3 regions of the Pseudomonas sp. MDT1-17 genome follow, and region 1 is predicted to be linked to each of the others. Evidence: riboswitches for the same ligand, from Rfam matches in the RefSeq annotation. Region 1 holds a riboswitch; each other region holds the start of a gene.
What was found. A riboswitch is a leader RNA that binds a small molecule or an ion and turns the genes downstream of it on or off. The one in region 1 is predicted to bind cobalamin.
Positions count from the first base shown of each region.

Region 2: it holds a riboswitch for cobalamin, as region 1 does, so the genes downstream of both, ACYZTX_RS14810 (CbtB domain-containing protein) here and cobO (cob(I)yrinic acid a,c-diamide adenosyltransferase) in region 1, are expected to answer to the same signal.
Region 3: it holds a riboswitch for cobalamin, as region 1 does, so the genes downstream of both, ACYZTX_RS15365 (ABC transporter substrate-binding protein) here and cobO (cob(I)yrinic acid a,c-diamide adenosyltransferase) in region 1, are expected to answer to the same signal.

Region 1 is NZ_JBUBVM010000001.1:2,313,662-2,320,923, reverse strand. Features, by position in the region: gene ACYZTX_RS10780 (cobyrinate a,c-diamide synthase) at 1-775, opposite strand, end outside; gene cobO (cob(I)yrinic acid a,c-diamide adenosyltransferase) at 786-1,397, opposite strand; cobalamin riboswitch at 1,478-1,711, opposite strand; gene ACYZTX_RS10770 (hypothetical protein) at 1,866-2,450, shown strand; gene ACYZTX_RS10765 (PQQ-dependent sugar dehydrogenase) at 2,519-3,832, shown strand; gene ACYZTX_RS10760 (O-methyltransferase) at 3,959-4,612, opposite strand; gene ACYZTX_RS10755 (C40 family peptidase) at 4,628-5,164, opposite strand; gene ACYZTX_RS10750 (C40 family peptidase) at 5,330-5,980, opposite strand; gene hda (DnaA regulatory inactivator Hda) at 6,195-6,899, opposite strand; gene ACYZTX_RS10740 (AI-2E family transporter) at 7,130-7,262, opposite strand, start outside.
Region 2 is NZ_JBUBVM010000001.1:3,192,931-3,200,192, forward strand. Features, by position in the region: gene metH (methionine synthase) at 1-100, opposite strand, end outside; gene ACYZTX_RS14785 (fatty acid cis/trans isomerase) at 254-2,551, shown strand; gene nfuA (Fe-S biogenesis protein NfuA) at 2,660-3,244, shown strand; gene cobM (precorrin-4 C(11)-methyltransferase) at 3,392-4,138, opposite strand; gene ACYZTX_RS14800 (cobalamin biosynthesis protein) at 4,222-4,635, opposite strand; gene ACYZTX_RS14805 (CbtA family protein) at 4,632-5,339, opposite strand; gene ACYZTX_RS14810 (CbtB domain-containing protein) at 5,351-5,554, opposite strand; cobalamin riboswitch at 5,675-5,903, opposite strand; cobalamin riboswitch at 6,079-6,291, shown strand; gene cobW (cobalamin biosynthesis protein CobW) at 6,394-7,262, shown strand, end outside.
Region 3 is NZ_JBUBVM010000001.1:3,329,815-3,337,076, forward strand. Features, by position in the region: gene ACYZTX_RS15340 (copper resistance system multicopper oxidase) at 1-958, opposite strand, end outside; gene ACYZTX_RS15345 (metal/formaldehyde-sensitive transcriptional repressor) at 1,179-1,454, shown strand; gene ACYZTX_RS15350 (nickel/cobalt efflux transporter) at 1,463-2,602, shown strand; gene ACYZTX_RS15355 (ABC transporter ATP-binding protein) at 2,706-3,497, opposite strand; gene ACYZTX_RS15360 (FecCD family ABC transporter permease) at 3,494-4,510, opposite strand; gene ACYZTX_RS15365 (ABC transporter substrate-binding protein) at 4,507-5,520, opposite strand; cobalamin riboswitch at 5,661-5,863, opposite strand; gene ACYZTX_RS15370 (DJ-1/PfpI family protein) at 6,278-6,874, shown strand; gene ACYZTX_RS15375 (GGDEF domain-containing protein) at 7,124-7,262, shown strand, end outside.

The DNA.
Region 1 (7,262 bases):
GGTCGAGGCTTGCGCCGTAGGTGAAGGCAAACGCTTCGTCACGGGCCACGGCAATTCGCACACCGGCCAGCAACGGTTCGGCAGCGATCACATCAGGAGCCGCGAATTCCACCGCCGGTGGCAGCGCGACCTCGCAACTGCTGGCCAGTGCATCGGCCGCCGCATCGAGACGCAGATCGAGATCGTTCAACTCGCTGGCCTGAACCAGCCCGAGGTGTCGACTAGGCAATTCGATCCCGGTTTCCCGGGACAAGGCGCCGTACCAGCGCAAACCTTCAGTGAGGCTGCCTTCAAGCAATTGCGCATGACGCAGGGTGCCGACGCGGTTGGCCAGCACACCGGCAAACGGCAAATCCGGCTGATAGCGCGCCAACCCCAACGCCAGTGCGCCAAAGGTCTGGGCCATGGCGGTGCCGTCGATCACACCCAGCACCGGCACACCGAAATGCCGCGCCAGATCAGCGCTGGACGGCGTACCGTCAAACAACCCCATGACGCCTTCGATGAGAATCAGATCGGCTTCGCCGGCGGCTTCCCACAACAGACGACGACTTTCCTGCTCGCCGACCATCCACATGTCCAGTTGAAACACCGGCGCACCGCTGGCGCGCTCGAGAATCATCGGGTCGAGAAAGTCCGGGCCGCACTTGAACACACGAACTTTGCGCCCCTGCTTGTGATGCAAACGGGCCAGCGCGGCAGTGACGGTGGTCTTGCCCTGACCGGAGGCCGGCGCGGCAATCAGCACCGCCGGGCAGTGACGGCTGATTTTCATAAAGTAGTATTCACAGCTCGACGCCTTTTTGCGCTTTGATCCCGGCCTGGAACGCGTGCTTGATCACGCCCATTTCGGTGACCGTGTCGGCCAGTTCGATCATTTCAGGTTTGGCGCCGCGACCGGTGACCACCACATGCTGCATCGGCGGACGCGCCTGCAAATCGCTGAGCACCTGATCCAGATCGAGGTAACCGTGCTTGAGCGCAATGTTCAACTCATCCAGCACCACCAAGCCAATCGACGGATCACGCAGCAATTCGCGGGACACCGCCCACGCCGCTTCAGCGGCGGCGATGTCTCGCTGGCGATCCTGGGTTTCCCAGGTGAAGCCCTCGCCCATCACATGAAAACGCACCTGTTCCGGGAAGCGCCGGAAGAACAGTTCTTCGCCGGTGCTGTTGCGCCCCTTGATGAACTGCACCACGCCACACTGCATGCCGTGGCCCATGGACCGGGCGAGCATGCCGAAGGCCGAACTGCTTTTGCCTTTGCCGTTGCCGGTCAGCACCAGCAGCAGGCCGCATTCATTCGGGGAGTTGGCGATGCGTTCGTCGATCACGGCTTTTTTGCGCAGCATGCGCGCCAGATGACGTTCGTCACGATCGGGGGTATCAGTCATGGGGAGCTCTCCGTTGAGGCTGGATAACGGCGGGCAGGCACAAGAATAGACGGCAAAAAGCCTGGCATCGCCCACCGTGATGCCGCTGGATGGATCAGGCCGGTCTCCGGGCTCATGAGCGGCGATTCGCCTGACTGCGCGCCTTCCCATGTCGACAGTCGACACAGTGGCTCAAGGCGCAGTCTTCACTCATTTACCGTTGCGGGGGCAGCGCCGGGATCGTGAGCCTTCATCAATTGAAGAGATCGCTCACCGGCTTCCCTGTTTCACTCTGTCGACCAAGGTCACAGAGCACCTGAAACAAGCCGCGAAGGTTAGAGGGTTGGGGATGGAGCGTCAATTGAAGACGGGCGGCCTGCGAGCGAATAACTGCCGTCGATCAATTATCTGACGCCAATCTTGTGCCACACTCCCAGCAGTGATATCAAAGAGCCACAACCTCACAACACAATAACAAGGGTGAGCCCCATGCAAGGCATGATCATCAGCAATCCGAAGCTGGAATTCCTGCGCCCGGTGCTGGAACGCTGGTTTGACTGTATCGACCGCTACAACGCCGTGCGCGGCGATAACGACACGCCTTACTGGTTCGACGAAAAAGCCAACCTGAGCCTGCTGTCCACCGCTGCGTGGATGGCGGAAATGGTGACGCTGCAACAAGCACCGACCCGCAAACAGACCGAAGAAGGCGAACGCAATGGCCGCGCCGATCTGTTTATCGCGACCAGCGAAGAACGCGCTTACCTTCAGGCGACCCAGCGCTGGCCACGCGTCAACGGCCTGAACCTGACTCAAGCATTGCAGGACATCACCAGCGACGCCAAGCGCATCAGCTACGCCAGCGACCTGAAACTCGGCTGCCTGTTCGTTGCGCCGCAAAAAGCCCAACAAAGCGCTACTCCGGAAGAACTCCAGGACATGGTCGACGACCTGCAAAAGGAACACACCTGCGCGGTGGCCTGGTATTTCCCCTACGCCTATCGCAAGTTGCGCAACGAAGCCGGCAACTACCACCCCGGCATCGCCGTGCTGTTCAAGGAAGCCCGCGGCTGACCGGTTGAACCATCGCGCACCTGCGCTTCTCTATTGATTAGGTCAATGCATTCATAGGGAAGATCAGCATGCGCAAGCCCCAGCTCGCTCTCGTCATCGTGCTCGCCGGAGGGCTTGCCGCCTGTGGTGAAACCTCCAGGCTGCAAATTTCCGACGGCACCGGCCCGTCACCCAAGCTGCCAGAACCCAACAAAACCCTGATCCCGACGGTGAACATCGCCCCGGCGATCGGCTGGCCGGACGGCACTAAACCCACTGCCGCAGCGGGCACCCAAGTGTCGGCATTTGCCGAAGGCCTCGATCACCCGCGCTGGCTCTACGTGCTGCCCAACGGCGACGTGCTGGTGGCCGAAACCAACGCGCCGCCGAAACCCGATGATGGCAAAGGCGTTAAAGGCTGGGTCATGAAAAAAGTCATGGGCCGTGCCGGCGCAGCAGTCCCCAGCCCGAATCGCATCACGCTGCTGCGGGACAAGGACCACGACGGCATCGCCGAGACCCGCACGGTGTTTCTGGAAAACCTCAACTCGCCCTTCGGCATGACCCTGGTCGGCAATGACCTGTACGTCGCCGACACGGACCGCTTGCTGCGCTTCCACTATGAAAACGGCGAGACGGCGATCAAGTCACAGCCAATGAAGGTGATCGACCTGCCGGGCGGTACGCTGAATCACCACTGGACCAAAAACGTCATCGCCAGCAAGGACGGCAGCAAGCTGTACGTCACGGTGGGCTCCAACAGCAACGTGGCCGAAAACGGCATGGACAAGGAAGAAGGTCGCGCGGCGATCTGGGAAGTGGATCGTGCCACCGGCAACCATCGGATCTTTGCCTCGGGGATTCGTAATCCAAACGGTCTGGCCTGGGAACCTCAGAGCGGCGCACTGTGGACGGCGGTCAACGAGCGCGACGAAATCGGCAGCGACCTGGTGCCGGACTACATCACTTCAGTGAAAGACGGCGGGTTCTACGGCTGGCCTTACAGTTATTACGGTCAGCACGTCGACATTCGCGTCGAGCCGCAAAACCCCGACCTGGTGGCCAAGGCCATTGCTCCGGACTACGCGGTCGGCCCGCATACCGCCTCGCTGGGCCTGACGTTCGCTGAAGGCAACACGCTGCCGGCGCAGTTCAAGGAAGGCGCATTCATCGGCCAGCATGGCTCGTGGAATCGTAAGCCGCACAGTGGCTACAAAGTGATTTTCGTACCGTTCAGCGCAGGGAAACCCACCGGGCAGCCGGTTGATGTGCTCACCGGCTTCCTCAACGCAGATGAGAAAGCCATGGGCCGGCCAGTGGGCGTGGTGATTGATCAGCAGGGTGATTTGTTGGTGGCGGATGATGTGGGGAATAAGGTGTGGCGTGTGTCTGCAACTAAATAAACGCACACACATAACCTGTGGGAGCGACGGTGCGACGATTCGACCTGCTCGCGAAAGCGTTTGATCGGGCAACAAAGATATTGAATGTGCCGACCCCTTCGCGAGCAGGCTCGCTCCCACAGGGATTTAGCGTTTACGACAGAGCGTCAATCCATCGCCCAACGGCAACAACGACAGATCCACACGCGAGTCATCCTTCAAGGCGCGATTGAGCGCCTGGATGGCTCGGGTGTCTTCGCTCTCGGGATGGTCTTCAAGCACCCGTCCGCTCCACAGCGTGTTATCAAACACCGCCAGACCGCCGACGCGCAGCAGACGCAACGCGTGCTCCAGGTAGCGTGGATAGTTGGCCTTGTCAGCATCGATGAAGATCAGGTCGAACTGCTCTTGTTGATCCAGCTGAGTCAGGGTTTCCAGCGCGGGCGCCAGACGCAGATCAATCCGCTCGGCAAGCCCCGCCTCCTGCCAGTAACGACGTGCGATGGCGTTGTAGTCGCCGGGTATGTCACAGCAGATCAGCGAGCCGTCATCCGGTAATGCAGCTGCCATACACAAAGCGCTGTAACCGGTGAAGGTGCCGACTTCCAGCAGACGCTTGGCGCCGGTGAGTTTCACCAATAGTGCAAGAAACTGGCCCTGTTCCGGCGCCACTTGCCAGCGAGCCATCGGCAGCGCCTGAGTTTCGTCCCGCAAACGCTTGAGCAGCGGCGTTTCGCGCAGGGAAACATCGAGCAGGTATTGATACAGGGAATCGTCGAGATTGAGTGTGCGAGCGGTCATGACAACCTCTGCAATCTAGGGGTTGCGAGCCAAGTGTTCAGGTTGCAAGACGCGCTTGGCACTCAGATAGGCTTTCTGCCAGTAAGCTTTGGACAAGCTGTCGAGCTTCACCGTGCCGCCGGTGGCGGGCGCATGGACGAAGCGACCTTCGCCGACGTAGATCCCGGCGTGGCTGACCTGGGAACCGCCATTGGTAGCGAAGAAGATCAGGTCGCCGGTTTGCAGACCTTCCTTGCCCACGCTGGACGCTTGCATGCTGATCATCTCGCGGGTGGTACGCGGCAGGGAAATGCCGGCGACGTCACGATAGACGTAACCGATCAGCCCGCTGCAATCGAATCCCGAATCCGGCGTGTTGCCACCCCAGCGATACGGCGTGCCCACCAGGCCGAGCGCGCGGAACAACACGTCTTCTGCCTCAGGGGAGAATGCTTGGGAGGAACTGAAAATAATGGGCGAGCGAACCACCGGCGCAGGTGGCGGTGTTCGGCTGGCGCAGGCGCTGAGCAGCGCTGCGAAGAACATGATTGCGAGGCGGGCCGACGTCGACATAAGCAGAACATCCTGATCTGGCTGCGGCTTTTTCTGCAGGGGGCGCAGAAAAGAAAACCGCCTGCGCAGGACGCAGGCGGTTTGCCATCAATAATAGATCTGGATTCTAGCTGCTACGGGGCAAACTTCAAGTAAGACTTTAAGTTCACCTTACAAAATGTCCGCTTACTTGCGTGCCGTGACGATCGTCGGGGCTGCAGCCGGCGCCATCGCGAGTGCGCGCTTGGCTTCGATGAAGGTTTTGCTCCAGTAGCTGTCGCCCAGACTATCGATCCGGACACCACCGCTGCGGCGGCTGCTGGAATGGATGAACTGGTTGTCACCCAGGTAGATCCCGGCGTGACTGACGCGACCGCGACGGCCATTGGTGGCGAAAAACAGCAAGTCGCCAGGCTCCAGTTTGCTGCGCGAAACCAACGGAGCGTCCACGTTGATCATTTCGCGAGTGGAGCGTGGCAGGTTCAGGCCGGCTTCTTCACGAAACAGGTAACCGATGAAGCCGCTGCAATCAAAGCCAGCTTCGGAGGTGCCGCCGAAACGGTAACGGGTACCGATCAGGGACATGCCGCGTTCGAGGATGCTGTCGGCCAGAACCGGAAGCTGGTACGACTTGCCGCCGGCGAAGTCTGCCAATTCTTTTTCGGCGGCCGCCTCTTCCTGTTCAAGCGCTTGCTGATAAAGAACGGAAGATTGGGCGGTAACAGAATTTTTAGCCTGCTGTTGCTGCTCTTGCTGGGACACTGGAGAGTGAGCAGCGCAACCGAACAACAGGGTAACGAGTGCGAGGGGCACGAGGGGTGCAAAGCGATTTAGCATGGGCACGACCGTGGCTGATAGTTCTAAAGAAGGCGAGACTATGCCCACTATCAACCTCATTTGCAAATTCAATCGATGTTGATGTGACTTATCGGTTTCTCGTTTACATCTAAGCGCTTAAGCCCGTTTTAGACGTTCGCGCAGCCTGCAACCCTGCAGGAAAGCGCAATTCTTGACGCCTGAAATATGCCAAAACCCGCGGCAGGCTTGGGTTTCACCAGCCTAAGGTTTCTTTCAGGAAGGGGATCGTCAGCTTGCGCTGAGCTTGAAGGGAGGCCTGATCGAGACGTTCAAGCAGCTCGAAAAGCGCGCTCATGCTGCGCGTACCGCGGGTCAAAATGAAATGCCCGACTTCATCGGTCAGGTGCAAACCGCGACGGGATGCACGCAGTTGCAAGGCACGCAATTTGTCTTCATCGGAGAGCGGACGCATCTGAAAGATCAACGCCAACGTCAGACGGGATTTGAGGTCCGCCAGCTTCACCGGCAATTCCCGCGGGGATGTCGAAGCGGCGATCAGCAGCCGTCGACCGCTGTCACGCAGACGATTGAACAGATGGAACAGCGCCTCTTCCCAATCCGCCCGACCGGCTACCGCCTGCAAATCATCCAGGCAGACCAGTTCGTACTGTTCGAGGTTGTCGAGGATGGCGATGCCACGATCAAGCAGCTCGGCCAACGGCAAATACACTGCTGGCTCCCCCAGTTGTTCGAAGCGCAGGCAAGCCGCCTGTAACAAGTGCGTACGCCCTACCCCGTCCTTGCCCCAGAGATAAATCAGGCTTTCGGTCCAGCCGGCGTCGGCTTCGCATAGCCGCTCGACATAGCCGAGTGCAGCGGCATTGGCGCCTGGATAGTAATTGATAAAGGTAGCGTCATCACGCAGACGCACACCTAGGGGCAGCTGAATCGGTTTCATGCTGACTGAACAGTTCCAAAGGAACCGTTAGTGGCCTCTGTGTAAAGTTTGCGAAGTTTATACCCGTCAAGCTGGCCGCACAATGCGACAGACCACAAGCAAAATCAAAGGTTTGCGTTAACACACTGGTTTTATGACAGTTTCTTTGGCGGCGCATGTGACCGCCGCGCGAGGCATTTGGGTCAACCTGGCGATGAACCAGGCTGCCCGCGACGGGTGATCAGAGCCCGTTAAAGCTCGGGTTCATCAACACCGCTGTAGATATCAGAGTCCTTGTACAAATCATGCACATGGCGCACCAGCACCATGATCACCGCCGCCACCGGCAGTGCCAGCAGTACACCGGTAAAACCGAACAGCTCC
Region 2 (7,262 bases), 880 kb from region 1:
TGTAGCTCTGGATCATCGTGCCCATGCCGCCATCGAGAATCAGGATGCGCTCTTTGAGGGCGTGCTTGAGAGCTTGAAGGCGAACACTGCGATCGGACATTTGGACTACTCGGAAAGACCATGACGAAGGGGCGGGATAATAGCAAACCTGCGTGGTTTTAGAGCATGCCCCGGTTTTGCATGAATATCGCTCATGTTGGTGTGGGGGACAGACCGGTAGAATCGCGCGCTTTTCATGATTGGGACCAGGGACATGTCGAATCGCGTCATCACCAGCCTGTTTATGCTGCTTTTAAGCTGGGATGCCATCGCGCAAGGTCCGGCGATTTCCTCTGCGATTTCCTACAGCCGCGACATCCAGCCGATCTTCACCGAAAAGTGTGTGGCCTGCCACGCCTGCTATGACGCCGCCTGTCAGCTCAATCTGGGCAGTGGGGAAGGGGCTGCTCGGGGCGCGACCAAGATCCCGGTCTACGACGGCGAACGCAGCCAGGCTGCCGCGCCGACCCGGCTGTTTTATGACGCTTTCGGTAAACGCGCCTGGCAGCAAAAGGACTTCTATTCGGTGCTCGACGCTCAAGGCAGCCAAGCGTCGCTGATGGCGCGGATGCTGGAGCAGGGCCACAAAACCCCATTGCAACCCAACGCCAAGTTGCCGGAAAACATCGTCCTTGGCCTGAATCGGCAGAACCTCTGCGCCATGCCGGCCGAGTTCGACGGCTACGCCCATTCACACCCCAAAGAGGGCATGCCGCTGGCGGTCACCGGCCTGACCGACCAGCAATACCAGACGCTGCAACGCTGGCTGGAGTCCGGCGCGCCGATTGACGAGCAAGGCCTTGTGCCGAGCGCCAAAGAAGCGTTGCAGGTGGTGCAGTGGGAAAACCTGCTCAACGCACCGGGCGCGCGACAGAGCCTGGTGGGGCGTTGGTTGTTCGAGCATTGGTTTCTCGCTCATCTCTATTTCAAGGACGGCGAGCCGGGGCATTTCTTTCAGTGGGTACGTTCACGCACGCCGACCGGCCAGCCGATCGATCTGATCAACACACGCCGCCCGAATGACGATCCGGGTACTCGGGTGTATTACCGCTTGTGGCCGGTGCAAGGCGTGATTGTGCAAAAGACCCACATCACCTACCCGTTGAGCGCGGCGAAGATGGCGCGGACCAAAAGCCTCTTCTATAACGGCAAATGGCAGGTCAATGCCTTGCCGGGCTATGGGCCGGATCGTCGGGCTAATCCGTTCACTACGTTCGAGGCGATCCCGGCCCAGGCGCGTTATCAGTTCATGCTCGATAACGCCGAATACTTCGTGCGCACCTTCATTCGCGGCCCGGTGTGCCGCGGTCAGATCGCCACCGACGTGATCCGCGATAACTTCTGGGCAATGTTCCAGGCGCCTGAGCACGACCTCTACATCATCGATCCGAACTACCGCGGTCAGGCCACGCCGCTGCTGGCGATGCCGGGGCAGAACGATGACGTCGGCAGTGTCCTGAGTCTGTGGCATGACTACCGCAACAAGCGTAACGAGTACGAGGCGCTGCGCCGTGACAGATACGCCGAGCAGCCTGCGCCGAGCTGGTCGACCTTGTGGGCGGGCAACGATAACGCGCTGCTGAGCATTTTTCGGCATTTCGACAGTGCCTCGGTGAACAAGGGCCTGATCGGTGACGTGCCGCAAACGATGTGGCTGTTCGACTTCCCGCTGCTGGAGCGCACTTATTATCAGTTGGCGGTCAATTTCGACGTGTTCGGCAACGTCTCCCATCAGGCGCAAACGCGCCTGTACTTCGACTTGATTCGCAACGGCGCCGAGCAAAACTTCCTGCGTCTGATGCCCGCCGAATCGCGGGATGATTACCTCGACGATTGGTACCAGAGCGGCGGGAAATTCAAGATGTGGATGGACTACGAGTCCATCGATAACGACAAAGAGACGGCGCTGGTGCTGGACGAAAAGGACCCAAAACGCGATTTCGCCATGCAGTTGCTGGCCCGCTACGGCGACCTCAACGCCAAGCCTGATCCGATCAACCGGTGTGATGGCGCTTATTGCTCGCGGCCGAACATCGATCCGGCATTGCAAAGCGCCGAGCAGGCCTTGAGCCGCCTGACGTCGCGTCCGGCGGCTGGGTTGAGGGTCATTGATCAGTTGCCGGAAGCGACCCTGCTGCGCATCGAAACCCAGAGCGGCAAACGCGAGGTTTACAGCCTGCTGCGCAACCGCGCGCACAGTAACGTGGCGTTCCTGCTCGGTGAATCGCTGCGGTATCAGCCAGGGCTCGACACCGTGACTATTTACCCGGGCGTGCTCAGCAGCTATCCGAACTTCATGTTCAACATCCCGGCGGAGCAAGTGCCTGAGTTCGTGGATGAGATGGAAAACGCCAAGGACGTCAATCGCTTCGAAAAAATCGTCGAGCGTTGGGGCATTCGCCGCAGCCATCCGCAGTTCTGGTTCTACTTCCATGACTTGAGCCGGTTCGTCCACGAGACCGATCCGGTGGAAGAGGGCGTGCTGGACATGAACCGGTACGAGAATCTTTGATACACCTCGACCCTTGCAGGAACGTCGAATCTTTCCCGACAAAAATACTAGGACTTTGTGCGGCGCGATGATTGGCGTAAACTGCGCCCAAGCCTGCGAGGAGTTTCCATGACCGCTATTACCATCACCGACGCCGCCCACGATTATCTGGCTGATCTGCTCTCCAAGCAGAACACCCCAGGCATTGGCATCCGCGTCTTTATCACCCAGCCTGGCACTCAGTACGCCGAAACCTGCATTGCTTACTGCAAGCCGGGCGAAGAAAAACCTGAAGACACGGCGCTGGGGCTGAAAAGCTTCACCGCTTACATCGACTCGTTCAGCGAAGCCTTTCTGGACGATGCTGTAGTCGACTACGCCACCGACCGCATGGGCGGCCAGCTGACCATCAAGGCGCCAAACGCCAAAGTCCCGATGGTCAATGCCGACAGCCCGATCAACGAGCGCATCAACTACTACCTGCAAACCGAGATCAACCCGGGGCTGGCCAGTCACGGCGGTCAGGTCAGCCTGATCGATGTGGTCGAAGACGGCATCGCCGTACTCAAGTTCGGCGGCGGTTGCCAAGGCTGCGGCCAGGCTGACGTCACCCTTCGCGAAGGCATCGAGCGCACCTTGCTCGAGCGCATTCCCGAGCTCAAGGGTGTTCGTGACGTCACCGACCACACGCAGAAAGAAAACGCCTACTACTAAGTAAGGTGTTCGCTGCAGAAACGAAAAAAACGGCGTCCGTGAGTGCCGTTTTTTTTCGCGTGAAATTCACTGACGCCTTCGCGAGCAGGCTCGCTCCCACAGTTGGTCGCATTCCAATGTGGGAGCGAGCCTGCTCGCGAAGGGGCCCTATGGGCGATACAAATGCGCATGCCCCGCGCGGTACAGCGATGACTCACTGAAGTGATCGCTACCCAACACTCGGCCCACCAAAATCAACGCCGTGCGCCGAAACCCCTTGGCTTCAACCTTCGCGGCAATGTCTTCAAGCGTCCCCACTACCCAATCCTGATCCGGCCAGGTCGCCCGGTGAATCACCGCAATCGGGCAGTCCGCGCCGTAATGCGGCAGCAATTCAACCAGGATTTTCTCCAGATGATTGACCCCCAGATGAATCGCCATGGTCGCCCCGTGCTGCGCCAGGCTGCCCAGCGCTTCGCCCGCGGGCATGGCGGTCTTGTCGGCGTAGCGGGTCAGGATCACGCTTTGCGACACATCGGGTAATGTCAGTTCGGCGCCCAACAGTGCCGCGCAGGCCGCCGTGGCCGTCACGCCGGGAATGATTTCAAACGGGATGTCGAGTTCGCGCAGGTAGCGAATCTGCTCGCCAATGGCACCGTAAAGACTCGGATCGCCGGAATGCACCCGGGCCACGTCCTGGCCATTGGCATGGGCGGTCTTGATCAGCTCGATGATCTGTTCCAGATGCAGTTCGGCGCTGTTGACCACGTGTTCGGCGCGATGGCCTTCCAACACGGCGGCAGGCACCAGGGAGCCGGCGTAGATGATCACCGGGCAGCTGCGAATCAGCCGTTGGCCTTTTACGGTGATCAGTTCCGGGTCGCCGGGACCTGCGCCAATGAAGTAAACGGTCATCGTCGGTTCCTGTGAAAAAAAGGGGCAGGGCAAGGCTTCAGATGAAGATTGCTCATGATCGAAAGCGGGGATTATCGGGGATTTTAGGCGACGCAGGCCAATGCCAAGGTGGCCTGGGCATATTTTTGTCGTGAGATCAGCAATTTTGCCGGCGCCTGGGCCAACTGTTCGGCCAAGGCCAGGGCGGCACTTTCCGCGACGCCGTAGCAGCCGGTGCGTTCGAACGCGATGTCCGAGCGGTGGCTGAGCTGCGGTTGATAGCCGGCCAGTTGTTCGCTGCTGAAGTACTTCAGTGGCAGTGCGAGTTGTGCGGCCAATTCGATCAAACCAGGTTCTTCGCGCTTCAGGTCGATGCTGGCCAGCGCCTTGATCTGGTGAAGTTCGATTTTATGAGCCTGTAACGCCTGATCGAGCAGCGCCCGCAACGTGCTGACGGGGCAGCCGCGCTGGCAGCCCAGACCGACCACCAGGGTCGGCGCTGTGCTGGTGTCAGTCATGCGTGGTATTGGCCATCGCTTTTGCGGCGGAACAACCAGGCACTGATCAGGCCCAGGGCCAGCCAGAACGCGACGTTGGTCAGCTGCGAAGCGATTTCGAACTGAGCTTCCAAGGCTTCTGGAGCCAGCATCGAGTGGACTTCCGGTTGTGGTGCGCCGATCACGTGAGGAACGGCCAGAATGGCCACGCCGAGCACTTTCATCAACCAGTGGCGGCTGAACACGATCAATGCGATGCCGACTGCAGTGGAGGCGGCAGTGCTGATCCACCAGATCTGCCGTTGCGCCAAATCAGCAGCGGCAGTGCCTGGTAGCTCAGGCGGCAGACCGAGGGTAGGTGCCAGCACGAACGTCGCATAACCGGCCAGGCCCCAGAGCAGGCCTTGGGACGTGCGAGTCGGTGCGCGCAAGGTGTAAAGACCGGCGAGCATCAGGGCGAAACCGACCGCTACCACCAGGTTGCCACCCGTGGTCGACAGCACGCGCTGCCAACCGTCTTCCGGCTCCCAGGCTTGGGCATCGTGAGTGTGAGCGGCGACAGCACCCGAGGCGTGTTCGTGAAGTTCAACAGCGGCGGGCTCGGATTTTTCGTAAGTCTCGGCCTGCAGAATCAGCGGCGCCACCCAGAAACTTTGCAGCAGGGTCAGCAACAGGGCGGCCAGCAGCCCGGTGAACCCTGCGGTTTGCGCAATACGCTTGATCATGTCGACAGGTCTCAATGGCACGGGAATGCAGAGCTGTGGCGGGTATCGTGCGCGGCATTGTGCACCGCTTCGATGTGCGAGAAACCGGCGAAATACACCAGGCACGCACCAAGGATCGACGCACACACAGCGGCGGTCAGGCGCTGAGTCAGGGTCGTGGTGGTGCTGGCGGAGCTCTTATCGGTGTTGCTGCCGGTGCTGCTGATGATCGACATGGCGCTTCCCTCTGGTCTGTCAGTGGGTGAATTAGAGCGCATGGGAGACCCTGCGAGTCGGGCGCGCAGAGGTTCAAACAGCGCCCGCCCACCGCGGGTTTGTTATTCAGTGATCGTAATGGTCACTTTGTGTTGCGGGCCGGTCTCCGGGCTCACGAGGGGCGCTGGCTTTCGCCTTGACCTGCAAGCATCACCTTCCCATGCCGAACGACTGGCACAGTGGATCTGACGCTTCGCTCGCTTACCGTTGCGGGGGCAGCACCGGACTGACATGGCTTTAGAGTAAAGCACATGATTCACCGGTTTCCCGTTTCACCCTGTGAAGGGCACCCGTAACAAAGTGCGTAGGAGAGCATGGGCGGGGGTTGGGCGTCAATTGGCAAGGGTTCTCACTTGGAACCGAAAGATGATTGGCTCTTTGTAGGAGCTGCCGAAGGCTGCGATCTTTTGATCTTGTTTTTTAAAATCAAAAGATCGCAGCCTTCGGCAGCTCCTACAGACATTGACCCGCTCCAAGACGATGCGTAGCCTTGCGCTTTCGAGGTTCTTCGGCGTCTGCCGAAGCTAAGAAGGGAACGCGGTCGATGCCGCGGCTGCCCCCGCAACTGTGAACGGTTCTGTTGGCTGCCACGCCACTGCAAGCCCTGTCTATCGGGCCCGCGGGAAGGCGCAGCCAACGTCAGTCGAACGACTGGCAAGCCGTCAGCCAGGAGACCTGCCTCGACACAGATTCTCACTTTCAACCGGGCGGGGTGATCCGGTGGCGAACTCTTCAGGCACGCGCGTCCGCGTTGCCGGTCGTCGTCCCGTATGCCCGCCACCTTGCCAAAGGGCATCCGATGAAAACACTGGCCAAACTCCCCGTCACCATCGTTACCGGCTTCCTCGGCTCGGGCAAAACCACGTTGCTGCGGCACATGCTCGACAATGCTCAGGGCCGCCGTATCGCGGTGATCGTCAACGAGTTCGGCGAGCTGGGCATCGACGGCGAAATCCTCAAGCAGTGCTCCATCGGTTGCACTGAAGAAGAAGCCAACGGCCGCGTCTATGAACTGGCCAACGGCTGCCTGTGCTGCACCGTCCAGGAAGAGTTCTTCCCAGTGATGCGCGAATTGGTCGCCCGTCGCGGCGACCTCGACCACATCCTCATCGAAACTTCGGGTCTGGCCCTGCCAAAACCGTTGGTGCAAGCCTTCCAGTGGCCAGAAATCCGCAGCGCCTGCACCGTTGACGCGGTCATCACCGTGGTCGACAGCCCAGCGGTCGCCGCCGGCACCTTCGCGGCTTTCCCGGATCAGGTCGATGCCCAGCGCAAACTCGATCCGAACCTGGACCACGAATCGCCGCTGCACGAACTGTTCGCCGACCAACTGGCCAGCGCCGACCTGGTGATCCTCAACAAGGCCGACCTGATCAGCCCTGAAGACCTGGCCCGTGTACGCCTGGAAGTCGCGGAAGAATTGCCGCCCGCCGTAAAAGTCATCGAAGCCAGCAGCGGTCGCGTGCCTCTGGACGTGCTGATCGGCCTCGGCGCCGGTTCCGAAGAACACATCGACAGCCGTCACAGCCATCACGATCACCACCATGAAGGTGAAGACGATCACGACCACGATGCTTTCGATTCGATCTCCATCGAACTGCCTCAGGCAGACGAAAGCCTGCTGCTGGACGCGCTGACTCAACTGGTGGTCCAACACGGCATCTTGCG
Region 3 (7,262 bases), 1.0 Mb from region 1:
TCACATCGAAGGTCTCCGCCACCGCAATGCGAAACTCATCGACACTCACCGGTTTGACGTACAGCCCATCCGCAGCGACCACCGTCATTTTCAGCCCGGGAATACGCACGTCGAAGTACGTCATGGCGGAGCCATTGATGAAGCGCAGGCGCAACTTCTCGCCCGGCCGGAACACACCCGTCCAGTTCGAGTTCGGCGCCTGGCCGTTCATCAAGTAGGTGTAAGTTGCGCCGCTGACGTCGGCCAGGTCCGTGGGGTTCATCTTCATTTCGGCCCACATCTTTCGATCGGCAACCGTGGCCCCCCAACCTTTCTCGCTCACGTCGTGGATGAAATCACCCACGGTGGGCTTGTTGTAGTTGTAGTAGTCCGACTGTTTTTTCAGCGTCTTCATCAGGTCGACGGCGTCTTCGTCGGTCCAGTCGGTCAGCATCACCACATAGTCGCGGTCGTACTGGAAAGGCTCCGGCTCCTTCGCATCGATCACCAACGGCCCGTAAACGCCGGACTGTTCCTGTAAGCCTGAATGGCTGTGGTACCAGTAAGTGCCGTTCTGCCGAACCTTGAATTGATAGACGTACATCCCGCCCGGTTCGATGCCGTGAAAGCTCAGGCCCGGCACGCCGTCCATGTTGGCCGGCAGCAGAATGCCGTGCCAGTGAATGGAAGTGTCAGCGTTGAGTTTGTTCCTCACCCGCAACGTGACTGTGTCGCCTTCGCGCCAGCGCAGCAGGGGGCCGGGTATGCCGCCATTGATGGTCATCGCGGTGCGCGGGTTGCCGGTGATGTTGACCGGGGTTTCACCGATGAACAGGTCGAAATCGGTACCGGCCAGGACATTCGCCTCGCCGGGGCTGGTGATCGCCCAGACAGGTGTACGCCATAGCCCGAGGCCGCCGAGAATCCCGGCGGCGGCGAGCCCCTTCACAAAGGTTCGTCTTGATGTTTCAGGTTGCATGGCGCTTTGTTCCCAGTCAGTCGGATGACAGAGCAAACAGGAGATACTGCCAAGTTCGATGAAGAGGGTAATGGGTGCAACCTTTCAGAAGGCTGAGCCAAAGATTACGGTTTTGTCAGCTTCACCCGCAGCCTTGGCCGTGACCCACTCGAATGCTGGCATTGCTAATGCCTGGTTTCAGAGTGAACATGCGCATCAGTATAGGATAGGGGGGTAGGGTATGTCGCATGTTCATGGGCAAAAAGACGACCTGTTGAAGCGTGTTCGGCGTATCGCCGGTCAGGTTTTGGCTATCGAGCGAGCGCTGGAGTCGGACGCTGACTGTGCCAAAACGCTGCATCTTGTCGCGGCCACACGCGGGGCAATGAATGGTCTGATGGATGAAATTATAGAAGCACACGCGCACGCTCACGTCGCGAACCCTGAATTGAGCGATGAAGAGCGCGCTAAAGGTGTCGAAGAGTTGCTCGAAGCCATCCGTCGTTACTCGAAGTAGATCCTGTCATGCCAAATTTTGCAGAACTGCTTCAACAGGGTGGCACCCACGCGTGGCTCTACTTCCCGAGCGCGATACTGCTAGGTGCGTTGCACGGGCTTGAGCCCGGCCATTCAAAGACCATGATGGCAGCGTTCATCGTCGCCATTCGTGGATCGGTGAAACAAGCGATGCTGCTGGGCTTGGCCGCAACGGTCTCGCACACCGCAGTGGTGTGGTTGGTTGCCATCGGTGGCATGTATCTGGGCAAAGGTCTGGACGCTCAAACTACTGAGCCTTACTTCCTGCTTGCGTCCTCCGCGCTGATCATTCTGATTGCGGTGTGGATGTTGTGGCGTACCTGGCGCGGCGAACAGATGTTCAAGTTCGAGCAAGGAGATGATCACCATCATGGCGAACATGACCATGCTCATCACGATGAGACTCATCGCATTGACACGGGCCACGGGCGGATCGAGATGTCGATCTTCGAGCAGGGAATGCCACCACACTGGCGCATGAAGGTGTTGAGTGGTCATGCCTGGTCAGCGGCACAGGTTCGACTGACGACTACCCGTTCAGATGGCAGCATTCAAGCGTTCTCGTTCGTCGAGCGCGGAGGTTTCCTGGAATCGACCGCCGATATTCCTGAGCCTCATGAGTTTAGTGCTCGCTTGAGTCTTGTGCATGCAGGCCATTCCCATGATTACGATCTGGATTACCAGGAGCACGGACACACTCACGAGCACTCCGAGTTGGAAGGCCTGGAACTGTCGATTGACGGTTATCAGGATGCGCATGAGCGTGCCCATGCCAACGATATCCGTAAGCGCTTCACCAATCGTGAGGTCACCACTGGCCAGATCGTCATGTTCGGTTTGACGGGGGGGCTGATTCCTTGCCCTGCGGCTATCACCGTTCTGCTGCTCTGCCTTCAAGTCAAAGAAGTCGCCTTGGGAGGCATGCTAGTACTGTGTTTCAGCCTTGGTTTAGCGCTTACGTTGGTATCCGTCGGTGCGGCGGCGGCCATTGGCGCTAAACAAGCTTCCAATCGCTGGCCTTGGCTTGGCGCAGTTGCGCGTCGCGCACCTTATCTGTCCAGCGTGCTTATCATCGGTGTCGGACTTTACGTGGGGATTCATGGCTGGATTGCTTTGAGTACTGCCTAGGTCGGTTTTTTGAATCATTGGGCAGAACCGTGGATTAAAGGCCGTGGAAGTGGTGCGTCTGTTCGTCCTTCCCGAGTTCCGCCGCTCGGGATTGGTCAGCGAGTCAAACAGAGCGAAATCGCAGAATCTGCGCGCCGTCGAAAGGGTCGATCAGGTAATGCGCCTGCACGCCGAACGTGTCCCGCAGGCGTTGCGGGGTCAGCACCTCAAGTGGCTTACCGAGGGCGACCAATCGGCCGCGTTCCAGTACCGCCAATCGATCACAGGTCAGCGCTTGATTCAGGTCATGCAGGGCAATCAATGTCGTCACCGGCAGTGCCTGTACAACTTTTAGAATGGCGAGCTGATGCTGGATATCCAAGTGATTGGTCGGTTCGTCCAGCAACAGAATCTGCGGGCGCTGGGCCAGGGCGCGAGCGATGTGGACACGCTGACGTTCACCGCCGGACAGACTGTGCCAGGTACGGTTTTTCAGGTGCGCCGCATCGACGTCGCGCAGCGCTTGCAGGACGATGGCATCGTCCTTACTCGACCACGGGCTCAAGGCCGACAGCCACGGCGTTCGACCCAGGGCTACAGCATCAAACACACTGATGGCATCCAGGGTGTCGGCCTGTTGCTCAACCACCGCCAGGGTTTGCGCGATGGTTCGCCGTGACAGCGTTTTGAGGCTCTGGCCGTTGAGGTGGATGTCTCCCCGGCTGGGGATTCGCACGCCGGCCAGCAGTTTGAGCAGCGTGGATTTTCCCGAACCGTTGGGCCCGACGAGGCCCAGGGTTTCACCACGACGGATGTCCAGGTGGATGTCGTGCAGCAACTCAGCGTCGCGGACATGAAACCCGAGGGCGGAACAACGTAGTACAGATTCGTCGATAACAGGCGAGGCTGCATTCATCGGGCATTCCTCCGACCGATCAGGATCAACGCGAACACCGGCGCACCAACCAGTGCAGTGATGACGCCGACCGGGATCACCTGGCCTTTGATCAGCGTTCGAGAGAGGACATCGGCGGCGATCAGAAACACTGCACCACCCAGCGCACTCGCCGGCAGCAGACGCGCATGCCGGGTGCCCAGCAGCAGTCGCGCGGCATGGGGGATGACCAGTCCGACGAAACCGATGGAGCCGACAATCGACACCATCACTGCCGTCACCAGTGCGGCGCAGCTGATCAACAGAAATTGCACTCGGCGTACCGGAATGCCGAGCGAGGCGGCTGAGTCGGCGCCAAAAGTGAAGGCATCCAGCGCCCGACGGTGCCACAGGCACACCGCGAGACCGGTCAATGCCACGGGCACCGACAGCCACACCGATGGCCAGCGCACGCCGCTGAGGTTGCCGAGCAACCAGAACATGATGCCGCGGGCCTGTTCGGAACTGGCCGACTTGGTGATCAGAAATGCCGTGAGCGCATTGAACAATTGCGAACCGGCAATCCCCGCCAGGATGATCTGCCCGGTACCGCCAGGTGAGCCGCTGGCACGGGCCAGTAAAACAACCACGGCGAAGGCAGCAACAGCACCGGCAAACGCCCCGACCGACAGCGAAATCAGCCCCCCGCCGAGGCCCAGCAATGCCACCAGCACCGCGCCCGTCGAGGCGCCAGCGGAAATACCGAGCAGATAAGGATCGGCCAGCGGGTTGCGCAACAGCGATTGCAAGATCACCCCGCAGGTGGCCAGGCCCGCACCGCAGGCGGCTGCCACCAGCGCGCGGGTCAGGCGGTAATTCCAGACGATGCCTTCGTCTATCGGGTCGAGGACATAACCGGCAGTCCACAGTTTGTTGGCCAGTACCTGGAACACCACGCTCGGTTCGATGCTCGTTTCACCGATGGCCACACCGGCAATCACGGCAAGCAGCAGTGTCAGAAATGCCAGCAGCGTACGAATCAACGTCCCGGTCATTTCGGCAGGTCGTAGCCGTTGATGGCTGATGACAGGATTTCAAGACCGTCGAACATTCTCACGCTGGCCTGCATGGCCATGGCGTCAAGGATGATGATGCGGTTGTTTTTCACGGCGTCCATGTTGCGGGTCACCGGGTCGCTGCGCAGGAATTGCAGTTTCTTTTGATAGTCGTCAGCCGGGAAGCGACGGCGATCCATGCGTGCGATGACCAGGAAGGTCGGGTTGGCCTTGGCGATGGTTTCCCAGCCGACGGTGGGCCATTCTTCATCGGACTCCACCACGTTGCGCACTCCCAACGTGTTCAACATGAAGTCGGGAATGCCCTTGTGCCCGGCGACATAGGGGTCGATATCCAGACTGGCGCTGGAGAACCAGAACAGCGCACTGGTGTGCTTAAGATCCTTGTTCTGTACGGTGGCAATGGACTTGGCCAGGCTGGCTTTGAGGTGGGCGTTCAGCTGCTGGCCACGTTCCTGCACGTCAAAGATTTCAGCCAATTGGCTGATACTTTTGTAGAGGCTGTCGATGCGGAACGCCTCCAGACGTGTGCCGTCGGCACCGACCAGGTTGTCCTTGGCTTCGCAGTCGGAGGGCATCAGGTAGGTCGGGATCTGCAGTTCGTGAAACTGCTCGCGAGTACCGACCACGCCCTGCGGGCCAACCATCCACTCCAGTTCCACTGCTACCAGCTGCGGACGCTTGCCGATCACCGCCTCGAAACTCGGTTCGTTATCGGCCAGGCGTTCGATCGTGTCGTTCTCTGGCTTGTACTTGGCCAGCACATCGTTGAACCACAGCGAAGTGCCGACCAGCGTGTTGCCAAGGCCCATGGCGTAGAGAATTTCAGTGCCAGCCTGGCCAATGGTCACGGCACGGCTCGGCGCCTGCTGAAACGTCAGTGTGCTGCCACAGTTCTCAACAGTCAGGGGGTAGTGGGTCGGGGCCGCATGGGCGAGGGTGGACAGACCCAGGGCAGTGACGAGGGTGGCAGGGCGGGACAGCAACATGACGCAATCTCCATTTGACCGTACAAGAGCAGGGGTACGGACTGGAAACACATCATCGAACGCTGCCATTAAAGCAGTGAAGTGCCGATCACTGAGGTGACGCTCGGCGCAAGGATGTCCTTCCCGGACACCCCGCCGGTTAGTGATTTGCTTGGCCGGCAGGTCTCCTGACTGATGCGTCGTCGCCAGGCTCCAGCCTTCCCGGGAGTGATCCCAGTGGCAGTTCAGGAGCAGGCTCAGCACCTACAGTTGCGGGGGCAGTTCCGTTTGATGCCGTGTCAGGCATCTCGGATTCCCTATTAATCCCGTTTGGAAACCGGCGGCCGGCATGGTAGTCGATCATGTCGAATATCACCACCGACCGCTTTGGGTGGGAATCGCAGTAGAACAACTCCGGTCTTCAACCGGAATACAGTGCCAACTACGAAAACAGTGCGAAAGGAATTTCAGTGCAGGCAACTTATCGGTATTAATCGACACGACTCCATTTTAATAACGTCCATTTTTGCGAGCCTTCCTGGCGGTTCACCTTTAGTCGTTAATCAACTATCCAAACGGGGTGTGATGCTGTTCTGCCTGTCAATCAGCACCCACTGCCGCGAATACTTTCGCGGCAGTGGGGGGGGCACGTGAACTTTCTGAATCAGTAGCTTGTGGGCTGTGGCATGTCGTCATGTATCCATGACAATTTTTTGCATGTACTGATTGTCGATTTTACGATGACGCCAACAACGTCTCCACTCGCACGAGGCTCCTGATGCACATCGCCATCCTGACTTTCGAAGGTTTCAACGAACTCGACTCGCTGATCGCGCTGGGCATCCTCAACCGGGTCCAGCGGCCCGGTTGGCGGGTATCTATCGCCAGTCCCACGGATAAGGTGCTGTCGATGAACGGCGTGCTGATCGAGTCGCAGACGTCGCTCGAGGACGCATGCGGTGCGGACGCTGTACTTGTGGGTAGTGGGAGAAAGACCCGGGACGTCGTCGCTGACGCCACGCTGATGTCTCGCCTGAAATTCGACTCGACGCGTCAGCTGCTGGGCGCTCAGTGCTCGGGCACGCTCATACTTGCCAAACTGGGCCTACTGGACGACATTCCGGCCTGCACGGACCTGACCACCAAACCGTGGGTCGAGGAGGTCGGCGTGGCAGTGCTCAATCAGCCCTTCGTGGCCAAGGGAAACGTCGCGACGGCTGGAGGGTGCCTGTCGTCGCAGTATCTAGCCGCCTGGTTCATCGCCCGTCTGGAAGGCGTCGAGGCTGCACGCAGTGCGATTCATTATGTGGCGCCGGTGGGAGAAAAGGAGATCTACGTGACGCGCGCAATGGCAAACATTTCGCCGTACCTTTAAAGCTCTCTATGACCGCTTTGGCCGATGTCTGATTGTTTACGACTGAGCGAAATCGACGACGAGTGTCACTGTCGGGCCCGTCAGCCCTTTATTACGAGAACAAGTCGACATTCTTCGCCGTCAAGGGCGTCAACATTCCGGTCGCGGTCAGCGTGTTTCCTGATGAACTCTATGAAGCGCCGAAAAGTTGGTCGCAGAAGGCCTATCCCAAACTTGTGCATTACAACAAGCTTCCCAAAGGTGGGCACTTTGACACAAAATCAGAATTTCTTAAGTCTGTTTCCCGAAATCGACCGCCAATGGTTCAGCCGCAAGGTGGAAAGCGTCGCTACCCTGGGCACGCCAGCGTTCACTATCTGGGAGCAGCGCCCGTATCTGGTGCGGTTCA